DNA from 2 places in the Ferdinandcohnia sp. QZ13 genome. Region 2 is predicted to be linked to the other one. Evidence: riboswitches for the same ligand, from Rfam matches in the RefSeq annotation. Region 2 holds a riboswitch; the other holds the start of a gene.

Region 1 (8,395 bases), on a different contig from region 2:
ATATTATTCCCTCCTTCGTTTTTTATGTGATCATTTTTCCAGTTTCTAAATTTAATGAAGTTCTGAATTTCACGGAAATCCTCTTTGCTTAATCCATCATCAATTGCTTTCATTAAAAGCTTTGTCCACTCCTTATCAAGTATTTCGTTTGTAATTGTGTCAGTTTTTTCCTCTCCTAATAAATATTCGATACTTGTATCAAGTGGTTTTGAAATCTTAGTTAAGAATTGAAGAGAAGGATTTTTTTGTACATCTCGTTCAATATAACTTAAATAAGACTTTGAAACTCCAGCACGCTTTGCAAGCTCTGTAATGGTGAGTCTTTTTTGCTTTCGTAATTCCTTAATCCTGGATCCAATCATCTTCCTTCTCCTTCATATATTGAATGCCCGCATGTTCATTATAAGGAACTTTTCGTTCTTAATAAAATAATAAAATAGTAAGAAAACAAGAGGTAATTCGAGATAAAGAACGATAATAGTTCTTTATTAAGAAAAAATGGCTGATTTTGGGATTTTTCAAATATAAGACTTATGGGCTATACTCACATTGTAAGTTCGTTAGAAAGAACAAGAAAGAACTTTATGAAGTACATATCTTGGTTGATCTCCTTATCAATACATAAGGATTCAATAAAAAATTATTTAAGGGAAAAAGAGGAGGAAACAAAAATGAGTTTGAAAAAGAAATTAGGTTTAGGGGTAGCATCAGCAGCACTAGGATTGGCATTAATCGGGGGAGGAACATTTGCATACTTTAGTGACACAGAAGTAACAAACAATACGTTTGCAGCAGGTACATTAGATCTAGCAGTTAACCCATCTGTTGTTATTGATGTTGATAATTTAAAACCTGGGGACATCATGGTTCGTGAATTCCAATTAGAGAACAATGGCTCTCTTGATATTTCAACAATTGATTTAGCTACTGCTTATAATGTTGTTGATGCAAAAGGTGATAATGTTGATGATTTTGGTAAACACATTAAAGTGCTTTTCTTAGAGAATGCTGACAAAACGGGTGATGGTTGGGTTATCGGTGACTATAATGATGTAATCTCTGAAACAACATTATACGACCTTCAAAATATGACTCCGGATGCAGTTGAAAATGTCCAACACTGGATTACATGGTTATTTGGTCTAAACGGTGAAGGTGACGGGTTAAAAGCAGGAACTAGTGACCAAATGTATGTTGCATTCGAGTTTGTTGACAATAATGCAGATCAAAACGAATTCCAAGGTGACGCTTTAGAGCTGAAGTGGACATTTACTGCTCACCAAACTGAAGGTGAATTAAGATAATAGTTCACAAATGAACAGGGGAAGGGGATTCTATCTCCTTCCTTGCTTACATACTAAGTTAAGTCAAAACAGTTATATCATATAAAAAATGTTCTTTATACAAAACAAATAAAGGAAAAGGAGATTGAAAATGAGTATTAAGAAAAAATTAGGATTATCTGCTGCAACAGCTGTTCTAGGTTTAAGTTTAATAGGTGGAGGAACATTCGCATATTTTAATGATACTGAAGTAACGAATAATACATTTGCTGCTGGAACGTTAGATATTGGGTTAAAGGGTGTAGATGATAGAGAAGAAGTTGATTTGAGTATTGACAATATGAAGCCAGGTGACTGGAAAGTCCACCAAATCCGTATATATAACGAAGGAAGTTTAGATATTAATGATGTAAAACTAAATGTAGATTATGAAATATCTGATGCAAATGGTAATAATAACGGTGAAGATTTTGCTGATCATATTTTTGTTCACATTATGAAACTTGGATCAAGGGAAGTTGTAGCTGATTGGGTACCACTTTCTCAAATTGAAAATTTAGTTGTGGCTGAGGACTTAAAACCTGAAAGTGGAAGGCCATACCAAACTGATCATAGACAAACATTACGAGTTGATTTTAAATTCAATGATAATGGTCAAGATCAAAATATCTTCCAAGGGGATTCAATAGACTTTGAATTAAGTTTTGAAGCAAGTCAAAAAGAGGGAGAATTAAGGTAACTTAATGGAAGGAGGGATCCCTCCTTCCACTTTATACATATTTATGAAAACATATGATCAACTTTGTTTTCATAAATATGTATAAATATTGTTATGAAGAAGGGCGGAACATAAATATGAATGAGAATAGTAGATTGTTAAGAGGGATAAAACAAAGAAAAAATCGATTTTTTGCCGTTCTTAAAATAGCATTAGTATTTTATTTAATGATTTTCTCAATTAAATATGTGACATCAAGTACTGCTGCCCACTTCACTTCTAGTAAAAAAGCAAATGTAACACTCACAGCAGGTACATGGGCGGATAATAGTAAATTAGCATTTATTGATAAAGGCAATATAAATTTAAAAGCATGTCCAGCAAAAATGAAAGTAACGATAAAGAATATTAGTGATAGCGATATGAAAACACCAAGTAAATTTGAAATTTACTATATTGATAAGGATGAGAATGGCGGAAAAGATAAGGGGGGTAACCCGAAAATTCAAGGAACGAAAATAGATATTCCCGAAGGACAGGATGTAATACCTCCTTTAGCAAGTGGAGAACAAACACTACTTAGCTTTGTTACAAATCAAGAGTCTGAAGAGGGCTTTTACACGTTTTATGCATATCAAACAAATAAATCTGTTGAGGATGTTTGGAGTGTAAAAGTAAAAGTAAAATGTCAACATAATCAATCGGTAAACGAACAAAGTGACTCACCTAAAGAAGAGACGCCTAAGGAATCAGTAGAAAATGAGAATGTTGAAACGCCGGAAACAAAACCAATAGAAGAAACAGGGTCAGATAAAGCTGCAAATCAGACACCAGAAAATAATGAACAAACTACTACAAATAAAAGTGAAGAAACCCCTGCATCAGCTGGAAGTAATAGCGATAACCAAACTCAAGATGCAGTAAATGTAAATAACTCACTTCCTAATGAAACGATAAATGTTGAAGGAAATAAGGAGAAGGATGGACAATGAAAAAGAAGATTCTTAAATGGTTAAATCATTTAGTTACAGGTTTATTGGTAGTTTTATTAATATGCGTTGCGTCATTAGTTGTTACATCTAAACTCTCTGGAGGGGAGCCTTCTGTTTTTGGATATCAATTGAAAACAGTTTTATCAGGTTCGATGGAGCCAGGTATAAAAACAGGTTCTATTATCGCAGTAAAAACAGGTGGAGATATGACTCGTTTCAAAGAGGGCGATGTTATCACATTTATGGAAGAAGATGAAAAACTTATCACCCACAGAATTACTGAAGTTATTAAAAATGATAATCAGCTGATGTATAGAACCAAAGGAGATAATAATAATACAGAGGATATCAATCCAGTATTAGCTCAAAATGTGGTCGCGGAATATCGTGGATTTACCATACCATATCTCGGTTACTTTGCAGATTTTGCAGACTCAAAAAAAGGAACTGTTTTATTAATGATCGTACCTGGGATTTTAATATTCCTATATTCTATTTTCACACTTTGGAGAACAATCTCAAAAATTGATTTAAATAGCAAGTCGAAAAATGCTGTTGAAGAAACTAAAACTAATTAAGGATCAATATTTATTAATATTGATCCCCTTCTAGGGAAGGAAGGGAGCATAAAATGAAGAGGGGAAAGGGTTTTCTTAGAATACTATATTTTATGTCAGTATGTACACTTTTGTTTTTTTCTCAAATAAATCAAGTCTCTGCGTCTCCAACGAAGAATAGTAAGGAAATAGACATCATGACAACTCCAGAAAAAGTATTGTTTGATATTGAAAATTTTAAGCCTGGCGACTGGGCTACTAGAACTTTAACAATAAAAAATAGTGGTTCTGAGGATTTTAAATATCTAACGTCGGCGAAGCGCAAGTCAGGGTCAAAAGAATTATATGAAGAGTTATATCTTACTATATCTGATAAAAGTGGAGAGCTTTTTAAAGGGAAATTAAGTGAATTTAATACAATCGATCCTAGATCAATTGCGAGTGGAAAACAAGAAGAATTAACTTTTACGGTAGAATTTCCGTCCCATTTAGGTAATGAATATCAAGGTTTAACAACTGAGGTTGAACTTAAATTCTATGCAGAAGGTACATTAGGTGGGGCACTTCCTGTTGACGGGCCAAAACTTCCCAAGACGGGAACCAATACCTTTAACGTTTTAATTGTAGGAATTGCTTTAGTCTTAAGCGGCAGTATTTTATTTTTAATTTTAAAAAGAAAACGCTTAAAAACCGTTCGCTAATCTATATAGATTGATAAGGTGATTGTATTTGCAATGATGTTCTTTATTAAGAAATGTTTTAATTAGAAATAGGAGCTGACTATTTCTCTCCATTGACAACGCTGTGTATTTTTTAAAAGATTCTCATCATGGATTCATATTAATTTAGTGAGGTTCTTAATGAAATTTATCCTCATACTCCTAGCAAACTTAAATCTATTAGACGCATGTATTACCCATTTTGGAATACTTTGGGGCCATATTTCTGAAGCAAACCCGATAATGTTTTCATTATACGAAATCCATCCATTTTTATTTCTTTTTGTAAAAGCAATGCTTTCCATATTTTTAATTGTACTTATTTTCATAATTCGTTTTCCAGTGAGTAAAATAATTCATACTTTATCCTATGTAGCTACTGCTTTCTACGTCTATGTTATTTCCCTCCATGGCTATTGGATTATTCAAATATCTTAAATGGAGGAAACCCAATGTATACGAAAACATGCCCAAAATGTAGCCAGCCTTCCTTTTGTAGCAGTAAGTATGGTGAATGGGACTGCCCGATATGTCAAGCCGATCTTTCAAGCCTTCGTGCACGTGATGCTGGTGATGTTTTTCATACGACTCTACATAAGAAATACACAACTACCCATCTATCTGAATCCCATACCGCTTTCGAAACATACATATAAAATAAAAAATGCTTCAGGCAACGATGTCGCCGAAGCATTTTCTATTTATTGTTCATTTTCCATTTGTTGAATTCTAAGAATGATCGAAATTCCTCTTTGGAAACTCCTGATTTCATTGCCTCTCGTACAAGCCTTGTCCATTCTGAATCAAGTTCTACCCTTTCAGGCTCTGATTGTTCGTGGAGTAATTCGTTTACTGTTACGCCTAGTACTGTAGATATTTTTTCAAGAAACTGGATAGAAGGATTTGATTGGAGATTCCGTTCGATTGAGCTCAAGTATGATTTGGCAACTCCTGCACGATCTGCTAGTTCAGATAGTGATAATTGTTTTTGTAGACGATATGTTTTAATACGTTGTCCAATCATTACTTTTCACCTTCCTTCCTATTTTTATTATAACATATAACGAAGAATATGTTTTATAATAAGAACATAAAAAATGTAAATAGTATAAAGAACCCGGTATATTAACCGAGTTCTTTGGCATCCAATTGTTTCTATTTTGTTGAAGTTCCTGTATGAATTATTAGGTCTGTTATGCTGTTTTACTTTGGAGGAAAGCTTGAATATCCTGGATGCTCATTCCCATCTCCACTGCTTCTAATATAAGGTCGATCCATTCCTGATCCAATTGCTCATTTTTGAATTGTACTTCATTTAACATTTGATTTCCTCCCAAAATACATTAGTATTCCAGGCAGTCCAGCCATCATAATTGTAATCTACAACCTTAGATCTGTGACTTTGCGTCCCTATTTTTCAATAGGTTTGCCTTTGTCTGTTCAAACCTTAGCTGACTGACCTAACACGATAGTCCATATATGTATAGAACCTTTGTATTACATTAAGAAGTATAAAACACAGAAATTACTTTTTCTGTAAAAAACTGTCGATATCAAAATATTTATAAAAGACTGATAATTAAACGTGTAAACTATCGAATAGTGGTTAAATACTCCTGTTTATGTAGAACAAACTCGAAGAACAGGGAGAAGGGCCTATGATTTGTTAACTAGTTAAAAGGTATGGTTAATGTATAACGATATTCTAAAACGATTTTTTGTAATTTTTCCAATGAAATGCAAGGTATTTGTCGAACGATTTTTTAGAAATCACCTTAAAAAAATGTAACCTACCCCCAAAAATGGGGATAGGCCTATTTCAGATCGCATTTTGACAAAGATAAAACAATCCGCCATTGATAATTTCGACAAGAACTTTCGGTTCGTATTGGTCCTTAAGTGCTTCTTTTTCAATTTCATAGCTCTCTGGTTTTTCGTCAATTCCCTCATAAAAGGCATCTAACAGAGCTAAATCCTCGTCCCAGCGTTGTCTCGCTTCATCTGCCCATGCATGATCCTGTGATTCCACATAGCCTCTCACATATTGCTGAAGACGATTGACACCACTTTGAGGTTTAACTAACGGTGACATTGTATACGTTAAATCAGGAATTTTTGGTGTGAGTGGTAGTTTTTCAAGTTTTTCCTGAAAATCCTCAACAATGATTCCGTTGATTAGCTGTAAGCCCAGTGACATTAACACGTCACGTTTACGGTCACTTTTATAGGAAACCTTTACATTCAACCCTAGCCAAGGGAAAAGGGGAGTATTTCCTTGAGTACCCGGAGGCTTTTGTTGATACAATCGAATATAGCTTGCTAGCTTTTTTGTAGATTCAAAAATTTGGTGCAAGCGAGGAGCACCGAAATGGATAAAGTCACCTTTTACACTGTCGGGCGTTTGGTCACGATCTGTAATCAATGTTAGCTTCATCGGATTCGGTTCTCCACCTGTTTTTTCAACATATGTCCAATAAAAGGGGCGGTTCATGAGTTGTTTATCCAAATCAATTGTCAATTGCACGGTCATATACCCAGGATGTCTTTCAAGAATTTCACAATGATTTGAAACAAAATAATTCTCAAGAAAATTAACGATTTCCTGTTGCTGCACGCTGCTCACCCTCATTTTGTTCTTCAAAACTAATAATCGAAGTTAAATTTTCCATTTTAATTCTCATTTCACCCTCACTCCGAGATCGAAGCATGATATCTTGTATATGATCTTCAATATTACCAAGATCCAGCCTCGTTAAAATATCATCTAGTTGACCAATGACACGTTCAAACAAATTAATTTTTTCATATAATAGCTTTAAAATATGCTCTTCAACCGTGTTCTTCGTTGCGAAATTATAAATATGAACATCCTTTTCCTGACCAAGACGATGAATACGTCCAATGCGCTGTTCAAGTCTCATCGGATTCCAAGGAAGGTCATAGTTGATAATATGGTTACAGAATTGCAGGTTAATCCCTTCGCCACCAGCCTCAGTTGCAATCAAAACCTGGAACTTTCCTTTAAACAATTCTCTCATCCAATCCTTTTTCCCACGCTTGAATCCACCTCTAAATGGAACCGATGATATTCCATTTTGCTGCAGGAACCATTGCAAGTACATTTGCGTTGCACGATATTCGGTAAAAATGATGACTTTATCATCTATTTGTTTAATTAATTCCACTGCTTTCTCGGCCTTTGAATTTTGCGTGACCTGTTCGACCTTTTTCATAAGTCCCATCACCATATCCTCAGGTACCGCAGCACTGCCATCCTCATTCTTCTTCTCAAGCATCTTTTTCAATGTAAAATAGACGGCCTCGCGACTACTGCAAGCCTCTCTTTGCAAAGTTAGAATGGAGAACATACTGGACGCAAAACCTGATAAGCTAGAACGATAGGCAGAAATCGCATCATATAACTCCTGTTCAGTCTCTGAGAACTCGATCGGAACTGTTTCAACCTTCCGTTTTGTCCATTCAATTCCCGTATCATCACGGCGATTTCGAATCATCACTTTATTGACCAATTCTTTCAAATGCTCATGATCATCGATCGAGCGGCTCTTTTTCCCAAATGATTCTTCAAAATTTTCCTGATTACCTAAATGTCCGGGCTTAAGTAACGACACAAGGTTAAAAATCTCATCAATTCGGTTTTGAATAGGGGTAGCTGTTAATAGTAAACAAAACTTCTTTTTTAGATTTTGAACAAATTCATAGTTTTTCGTTTTATTGTTTTTTAGCTTATGAGCCTCGTCAATGATGATCAAATCGTAATCCTGCTCATACACAATTTCCCGATGGGGACTTCTTTTAGCAGTATCTATGGATGAAACAATGACATCATATTGCTCCCACATATAGCTCTTTTTCTGCTGGACCGCAGGAATATAAAATTTTTGATTTAATTCCGAAGCCCATTGGGATACAAGGGAGGCTGGAACAAGAATCAAAACCTTTTTCACAAGTCCGCGAATCATATATTCTTTTAAAATCAGGCCTGCCTCAATTGTTTTTCCAAGCCCTACCTCATCGGCTAAAATTGCTTTTCCATTCATTTTTTCAACCACTTGCTTCGCAACCTCAAGTTGATGGGGAAGTGGTGTTAACTGTGGTAAATGCT
Region 2 (8,395 bases):
GTATCTTCTAAGAAAATTGTTACTGTATCACCTGTATCCTTACCAATTGTATCAACAACTTCGTAATTATCATTCATAAGAGTTGAACCTTTATAAAGTTTATCCTCTTTTAATTCCCATTCACCTGGATATTCACTATTTAGATATCTAAAGGAAAGATTAAGGTCACCTTTTGCTTTTTCTAGAGCGAACTCCTCAATACCTTTTGTGATTTGATGATTAACAACCACACCTATAATAGATGACAAAGTAAGAATAATAGTTATAACTAATATATTAATTTTTGTGCCTAATTTTAAATTTATAAAAACTTTCATCATTTACACTCCAATGTTATATTTTTCTGTATTCTAAAATAATTTCTCTACTTGTTCCCTAATAACTTTTAGATTTGATAATTGATTGAACAATCTCGTTATATTAATAATTGGTATCAATTGTTCATCCAGTTTAATTATTCTTTCTAAAGAATTTTTTGAGGTTTCCATATGATTAAATGGGACAATATCATCATCTGAAACCTCTAAAATTTCCTTAGAATGATTAACTAATAAACAAATATGTATATCATCTGTCTTAACCAAGATATACTTTAAAGTTTCTGAAAGAATGGATTGATTACTAAACAATAACTGTTTCATATCAATAACAGGGACGACCTCTTCACGTATTTTCACTATTCCCCTCATGTACTCAGGGGCTTGTGGAAGTATAGTAGGCATAATTGCTTTCTCTATTGAAAGAACTCCATGAATAGGTAAAGCAAAATCTCCTTTGTCCACTTGGATAATGACATATTTTTGCATTTTAAAATTCTCCTATAGCGTTTTCAATTCAGAATTATATGGTAATTTAAACAAAATAAAAAACACCTTCAACCCTTTGTCTGTCTAACAAGGACCAAACGTGTTATTAGCAAGAAGCAGGGACTCTGCCTTACACCAATTTCACATATTTTATATTAATATTGATCAGAGACAGGAACGCTATCCTAATTCAATATTGTAGTGTTTTAGTATTTAATTTAATAGGTTTACTTAATAGATATCCTTGTGCGTACTGTACTCCCAAATTGTAAGCTGTTTCTAAATCAGTTTTTCTTTCTATACCTTCTAAAATAATATTGCACCCATACTTTTCACAAAAATTTTTAATAAAAGAAATAAGTTCTTGTTTTTTACTAGATAATGCAAGGTTTTTAGAAAAATAACGGTCTAATTTTAAATAATGGGGCTCTAGTTCCAGAATGTTCTTGATATCAGAATATCCTTTTCCATAATCATCAATTGCGATTCTGAATCCTAGTTCTTTTAAAAGATAAATCCTCTCCCTAAAGGTTTCATATTGTTCCACAAATTCAGATTCCGAAATTTCTAGAATGATTTCTTGTTTAAAAAGATAATTCTTTCTAACGATGGTCATAATGAATTCTAAAAATGTATCATGTAGAATTGTGGAAGGTAAAATATTAAGAAAAAGTTTGCCTTCTTCTATTGTATAACCAGTCGATGAATATGTTACTATCGCCTTTTCTATTGATAATAAGTCTAACTCATAAAGCAATCCATTTACTTTTGCGTTTTGAAAGATATTTTCTGGACTGTTATTATCGCCCGTTCTAAGAAGAGCTTCAAATCCAAATGTTTTTTTATCGGTTAGGTTGAACACAGGCTGAAAATGATGATATATTTCTCCCGTATATTTCTCTTTAATTGACATGTTTGATCACCTCCTTAATTTTCTCGACAAAAAGAGAACCTGAAGAAAATACAGGTTCTCTTGAACTGTTTTCTCACGGCAGCTAGGCTACCATAGCATTACTGCTTTAGGCCCTTAGCTTTGCGTCCTTACCTTTCGATAAGTTTGCCTTTATCTGATATCAATCATTACTACTTTTAGACTAGTCTTACAGGAATATTATACTAGGTTTCGACAAAATTCCAATAGTTTTTACAAAAAAAGACAAAATGAAAATGGATAATAGGGTTGTATTGTTTTCTCAAGGAGTAATGGTTGGTGTGAAGGATGCAAAAATAAAAAGCCGTTCTTTAAAAATACTATCCGTTGTATCAGAACCTAGAGGCTCACCAGGACATTGAAAGTGGATGTACAAATGGGAATGTTGATCATAAAATAAAAAAGACACAGAAGTAACTTCTTCAACTACCGGGGCAGTTTCCATTAAGTACATTTCTTCACAAAGTTTAAAGGGAAATTTTTCGGATTTTTATTTATAACAGCTTAACGTTGATTCGGGAATATTGAACTTCGCTACCTGCTAGTTGAAATCTACTTCATCTGGAGACCTTTAAATTAAAATGTTTTCTTTCTTCTGACAGACTTATTAAATTTCGAAAAAATCAATTTAATCATCTTTTCGTATAGAAAAACTTATTAAGAAACATGCACTAGAAAAAATATAAATCATATATAGGAGATATCCCGTTTGAATGCGTGAGGAGGATATTATGAAACCAATGTTACCTAGTGAAAAATATTTCGGTAATTTAGAACTAGTTTATGCATTTTATGGGGCTATGCCTACAGGTGTTACTCTTTCAGAAACCGGTCGTATTTTCATTTGCTTTCCGAAATGGGGAGACGATGTTAAATTTACGGTGGGGGAAATTGTTGAGGATAAATTGCAGCCTTATCCTAATTTACAAACCAATTTGGTTAACCCCGAGAATATCACAATGACTTTCATCAGTGTCCAAAGTGTAGTTGCTGATGGAAGGGGAACGCTTTGGATATTAGATACAGCGGCACCCAATTTTTCTGAACCTATTAAAGGTGGGGCCAAATTAGTCGCTGTTGATTTAAAAACCAATACAATTCGAAGAGTATATACATTTAAAGAAGATGTTGTTTTACCAACAACTTATCTGAATGATGTCCGATTTGATTTTCGTGTTGGAAACGCCGGTTATGCCTATATAACGGATTCTTCTTCTACAGGACCAGGAGCAATTATTGTCGTAGATTTAGAAAATGGAAACGCGTTTAGACGGTTAAATGGAGCAAATTCAACTTCACCCGATCCCTATTTTTTACCGAAAGTAGAAGGTCAAATTTTAATGAATCGAAACAAAGACGGTTCAACTTCTCCATTTAGATTGGCTTCTGATAGTCTTGCTATTTCTCCAGATGGAAAGCTTTTATATTTTGCTCCACTAACCAGTCGTCATTTGTTCTCGATCTCAACAGAAGCCCTGAGAGACAGGAATATACCGGACATGGATTTACCTTATCATGTGGAGTATTGGGGAGAAAAAGGTGCGTCTGATGGAATGATCACCGATGCAAAGGGAACTGTTTATGCTGGAGATTATGAAAACAACAGTATCCGTAAAATATTGCCGAATGGCACAATGGAAACCATTGCACATGATCCGAGAATTTTGTGGCCGGATACTTTTTCAATTGGTCCGGATCAATATTTGTATGTCATTGTGAACCAATTACATCGGCAGCCTAGATTTCATTATGGAAAAGACCTACGACAGAAACCTTATAGTTTACTTCGTATGAAAATTGGTGAATTTCCTGCTCCGACCTTTTCATAATAAAAATAGTCAATTATGTTTTTATTATATAGTGCGATACAAACACGAGTAACAAAGAAGTATTAACTTTATTTAGTTTTGCGAAATAAACTCAAAATGGTTTTAATAGGAACAGTTTATTTGGAAAGTGTTAAACTGTTCCTGGGGATTATTTATAAAGTCGGTAAGTTCAATGCTGTATTGATATTATTTAAATCCAAACTGATCTGTTCGTTTGTATCCCAAGCATGGTACCATCCTTTTTCTACCATATATGCTGATATTTGTTCATGCATATCAAGAGCTTCCACTAAATGGCGAGTGAGCATTTCTTTAATTTCCGGTGTTCCTGCCTCCGTAACTGCCATGGCATAATTTCTAACTCCACTTTTAGCTGAAATGAGTAGATCCATTGCAACCACTTGATCCGATAATGCGTCCATGCCAGTTAATGTTTCAATGATTGGATTCATGTTCATTCATCTCCTAATTTACTGCTTAGCGTTGGAAAGGATAGAAGCATATTCTTGTAATTGTCTCGTAGATACATCAATGTCTTGCTGCATAATATCTTTTAATAGCGGATCTGTAACTAATGCTCTCATTGTTTTGGATTTAGTTAAACAAGTGGTCTTAAATGCAGCTATTTCATGGACTTCAAGAACTTCATGTAAGGCGTATTTCATTTTTTTATCTCCTTCCTCAAGGTTTCAACACGACTTTTATACAATCATCCATTTTGGTGTCAAAAATCTCATAGCCACGCTTTGCTTCACTAAGTGGAAGTACATGACTTACGACATCTCCTGGGTCAATTTTTCCGGTCGAAACTAATTCAAACATATATGGCATATAGTGAATCACAGGTGCTTGCCCAGAGCGGATATTGATATTTCGCTGCATAATATCTCCAAGAGGGAAACCATTATATCTACCGCCGTAAACGCCAGTAACTTGAATTGTCCCGCCTTTACGCACTGCTTGTGTAGCCATGATAAACGCACCTAATGCTCCACCTTGAAGTTTCATTCCGCTCGCAAGGAACTCTAAATCAGTCATTTTACCGTCCATACCAACAGCATCAATGACAACATCAGCGCCGCCCTTCGTCATTTCCTTCAAATGCATTCCCACATTTTCAAAGTGTTCAAAATTTACAATTTCAACTTTGTTGGTACGTTTGGCGTGTTGCAAACGATAGTCTACATAATCTACGGCAATGACACGCGTTGCTCCTTTTAGCCAACAGAATTTTTGAGCAAAAAGGCCAACCGGACCACAGCCAAAAACAATTACTGTATCTCCATCCTTTACGCCTGCATTGTCAACACTCCAAAAACCAGTAGTCATCGCATCGGCAATAACTGTTAACTTTTCATCTGGTTCCTCACAAGTCTCTGGAATTTTGAAATGAGTAAAGTTGGCAAATGGTACTCTTAAATATTCAGCTTGCCCGCCTGGATAACCACCTGTTGTACCAGAATATCCAAAATAAGCACCCATATCACCATTATCATTAGAATTATCACATTGGCTTTCCAAATGGTTTTTACAATAAATACATTCCCCGCAGGCAATGTTAAAAGGAATAATAACACGATCCCCTTTTTTTACTTTCGTAACATTTGGTCCAACCTCTTCAACAATTCCCATTGGTTCATGACCAATAACATAGTTTTCTTGCAGATTAGGAATCATGCCATGAATTAAATGTAAATCAGACCCACATATAGCTGTACTCGTTACTTTAATAATCATGTCATCTGGTTTTTCAATTTTTGGATTTGGAACTTCTTTGACTACAACATTTTTAATACCTTGATACGTTACTGCCTTCATGCTATACAGCCTCCAGTGTTAGTGATCATCAGGTGTCCGGTCAAACATACCTTTTCTATTGGTCTCAACCGGGAATAGATTCATTTTGCCCATCATCAATGTATTGTTGGCAGATAGCTGATCTAGTTTATACTGTTCACTTAGTTCGTATGGATGGAACCATTTTTTATTAATCATTAGTTCTGTAATTTCTTGGTGCATGGCAATACCTTGCATTAACTGCTTTCGTAAGAGGGTCCTAACATCAGGTGATGCAGACTCTGTTAATGCGACAGCAATATTGCGCACACCTTCTTTGGCACGAAGAAGTAAGTCCATCGCAAATGTGGTATCAGCTAGCTCTGGTACGTGTAACGCGTTTATTGGGTCTAAATAGTCCTGGTTCAATGAAATTGCCTCCTTTTCAATTTATTATTGGTGTTGGCCGGTTTTGAGGAACTGGAGCTTCAAAAGGTGCGCGTTGATAAACTGCCTGTAATTCTCTAAGCGCTTGCATGGATTGTTCAACATCTTTTTGCATTAATGCTCTCAAATCATGATCAAATACGAGTCCTTGCATTAGTTTTGATTTCGCTAAGCAAAGTGTTTTGAAATTAATAACTTCATGTAAATCCAATGATTCATGATCGGCTAATTTTTGATTATCCATTTCTAATTAACCTCCTTATTCGTTAATGCAATCTATTGTATTGTTCCAAAAATAGGAGTAAACATAACATTCTTTAATGTTATATTAAATTGGTAAATTATCTTAAATGGTTGGAATATTCCTAAAGTGGGGGATTCATTTATTGTGATGTCAGAGGATGGAGCAACGGGATAATTAGGTTCAAAGGTTGTAGAATAGTTATTGAAGTCTGTACCTACAAGTATATTGGTGATGAGTGTCCGAAATCCAGAAAAAGCAGAAGGACTTCGTAAACGTGGAGTGGATATTCGTCAAGGCGATTTTGACCGACCAGAAACATTAGATAATGCTTTTAAAGGGATTGACCGGTTATTAATTATTTCTAATGATGGTGACAATGACACAAGAATCCAACAACATGCTAATGCTGTCCATGCAACTGAATGTGCAGGGATAAAATTTATTGCTTAAACAAGCTTAGCCAATGCAACAGATAGCAAAAATTAAATGGCTCCAACTCATTTTGAGACCGAAGCAGCGATCATTAAAACGGGTATCCCATGTTCTTTCTTACTTAACAATTGGTATTTGGAAAACGAAATATGAAGCATACGAGGTACTCTCGCAGAAGCTCCATGGGTAACATCTGCTGGAGAAGGTAAAGTAGGTTGGGCACTACAACAAGATTGCGCCGATGCAGCTGCTGCAGATCTTGTTGGAAACGGTCACGAAAATACAGTTATGAACTTTCAGGTCCACTTTTAACTCAAGAAGAATTGGCATCTGCTCTTGGGAATTTATTAGGTAAAGATATACCTGTACAACAAGTTAGTGACGAACAATATTCAGAAATAATGAGAGGCTTAGGTTTACCTGATTTTGTGATCCACAATTGTAGTAGGAATTCAAGAAAGAATTCTTAATGGTTCACTAGAAGTAGATAGCAATGATTTCGAGAAAGTTCTCGGTCGTTCAATTACTTCGATTAACGAAGCACTTAATCAACTCGTTAATCTAAATCTAAAAGTATTATAAGACCGACATTAAGTCGTTTTTTTTTGTTTAATGGAAAACTTTAAAATAAATACCTTTTTGGTGAAAGTTTATCGTTCCACCACTAAAGGATAAGGGTAGTTAAAGAAGAATAATTCATCGATAAAATAATGATAATAAGGTTGATATTGTTGTTTTTTAAAACGAGGTGTTCCTCTTGGTGAAGCTATTTATTGTAACTGTTATATTAGTTTTCTTAGTTGCTCTAAAAATGCCTAGAAAAAGAACAAGGCACGAGTTATTAGCTACAATACAGTTTGCATTGTTAATGAATTTTGTAAGTGATCTTTATCTAGATTTAAAGTACAATCTTTACTGGTATTTTGATAAAGAACAAATAGAGTTGTTGTACCTAGTTGTAGTCCTTGGTGAAATTGCTGTACTGGTTATTATTTTTAATTATTTTCCCCTGAAATCTAATACCATTAAGAAATTTATATATGTCTTGTGTTGGACATGCGTTCTTGTATTACTTGAGTTGTATGCAGTTTATATTAGCATTTTACATTATGGTGAATGGAATATAATATATTCGGCGGTGGCTTACTTTATTTCAATGTACATCCTTTATTTCGTATTAGACTACACGGCGGATAGTAGAGAAACTCAGTAATAAAGTCGCAATTTCTTTTCAATTAACGGGGTGCAAAAACATAAAAGTTTACATTGTAGACGCTTGGAATCAATCCAAGCGTTTAATTTTGTTGAATTATCAACATAGTTATTTAACACAGCCAAAAATAAAAAAAATGACGCAAAAGGGTCGTCACTTAACTTTGAGTCAACTTCATATTTTTTGTCTTATTGGAAAAAACATACTAAACCGCGCTGTTCAATATCTTTTATGATTCAAATCATTATCTCAGTAAAGATGAGAAAATTAGTAAACATAACACTTTAGTCCAAGCACAATGCAAAAAATCAAATAAGCCTGAATGAAATAAAAATCGAAAAGAATTTGGTGAGATTCAGTTCCCTTATTCAACTTATTGGTGCAAGAGTTAAAGTTCAAGCTGCCATTAACTGAGCAACTTTTTCTTGTTGGGCTAACGAAGCTTTAGTTGTAGAGCGAAAAATACCATGATGCTAGGTACACTCTTCAAAAAGGGATTAATAATGGATGAAAGCTCAAGGTGTTTTACGAATATCGATGTATTATATTAAATTTGTCGTTTGAATGGGAATAACTGTATAATATATTGGTGAATAATTTAGTTCCTTTTTTAGGTCCTAACGAAAGGAGATCACCATTGAGTCCTATAACCAATACTAAGGATATTTTGGAGCGAGTATCCGATGGATTTTATTCGTTAAATAATGAATTAAAATT

The links. Region 2 has a riboswitch for cyclic di-GMP ahead of RGU12_RS01795 (EAL domain-containing protein). Riboswitches for the same ligand answer to the same signal wherever they lie in the genome.
Region 1: another riboswitch for cyclic di-GMP. It lies ahead of RGU12_RS15435 (anti-repressor SinI family protein); the one in region 2 lies ahead of RGU12_RS01795 (EAL domain-containing protein).

Annotation. Positions count from the first base shown of each region.
Region 1 is NZ_JAVIVW010000015.1:347,323-355,717, reverse strand. Features, by position in the region: gene RGU12_RS15475 (helix-turn-helix domain-containing protein) at 1-362, opposite strand, end outside; gene RGU12_RS15470 (TasA family protein) at 672-1,304, shown strand; gene RGU12_RS15465 (TasA family protein) at 1,435-2,022, shown strand; gene tapA (amyloid fiber anchoring/assembly protein TapA) at 2,139-2,993, shown strand; gene sipW (signal peptidase I SipW) at 2,990-3,571, shown strand; gene RGU12_RS15450 (TasA family protein) at 3,625-4,251, shown strand; gene RGU12_RS23775 (DUF5658 family protein) at 4,411-4,707, shown strand; gene RGU12_RS15445 (hypothetical protein) at 4,722-4,925, shown strand; gene RGU12_RS15440 (helix-turn-helix domain-containing protein) at 4,967-5,293, opposite strand; gene RGU12_RS15435 (anti-repressor SinI family protein) at 5,463-5,591, opposite strand; cyclic di-GMP riboswitch class I at 5,621-5,710, opposite strand; gene RGU12_RS15430 (YqhG family protein) at 6,089-6,883, opposite strand; gene RGU12_RS15425 (DEAD/DEAH box helicase) at 6,861-8,395, opposite strand, start outside.
Region 2 is NZ_JAVIVW010000001.1:348,440-356,834, forward strand. Features, by position in the region: gene RGU12_RS01785 (methyl-accepting chemotaxis protein) at 1-317, opposite strand, end outside; gene RGU12_RS01790 (chemotaxis protein CheW) at 351-806, opposite strand; gene RGU12_RS01795 (EAL domain-containing protein) at 997-1,719, opposite strand; cyclic di-GMP riboswitch class I at 1,794-1,878, opposite strand; gene RGU12_RS01800 (L-dopachrome tautomerase-related protein) at 2,469-3,566, shown strand; gene RGU12_RS01805 (spore coat protein) at 3,719-4,018, opposite strand; gene RGU12_RS01810 (hypothetical protein) at 4,037-4,231, opposite strand; gene RGU12_RS01815 (zinc-dependent alcohol dehydrogenase) at 4,248-5,384, opposite strand; gene RGU12_RS01820 (spore coat protein) at 5,403-5,771, opposite strand; gene RGU12_RS01825 (spore gernimation protein GerQ) at 5,788-6,033, opposite strand; partial or broken gene RGU12_RS01830 (NmrA family NAD(P)-binding protein) at 6,235-7,047, shown strand; gene RGU12_RS23745 (CBO0543 family protein) at 7,277-7,678, shown strand; gene RGU12_RS01835 (EAL domain-containing protein) at 8,316-8,395, shown strand, end outside.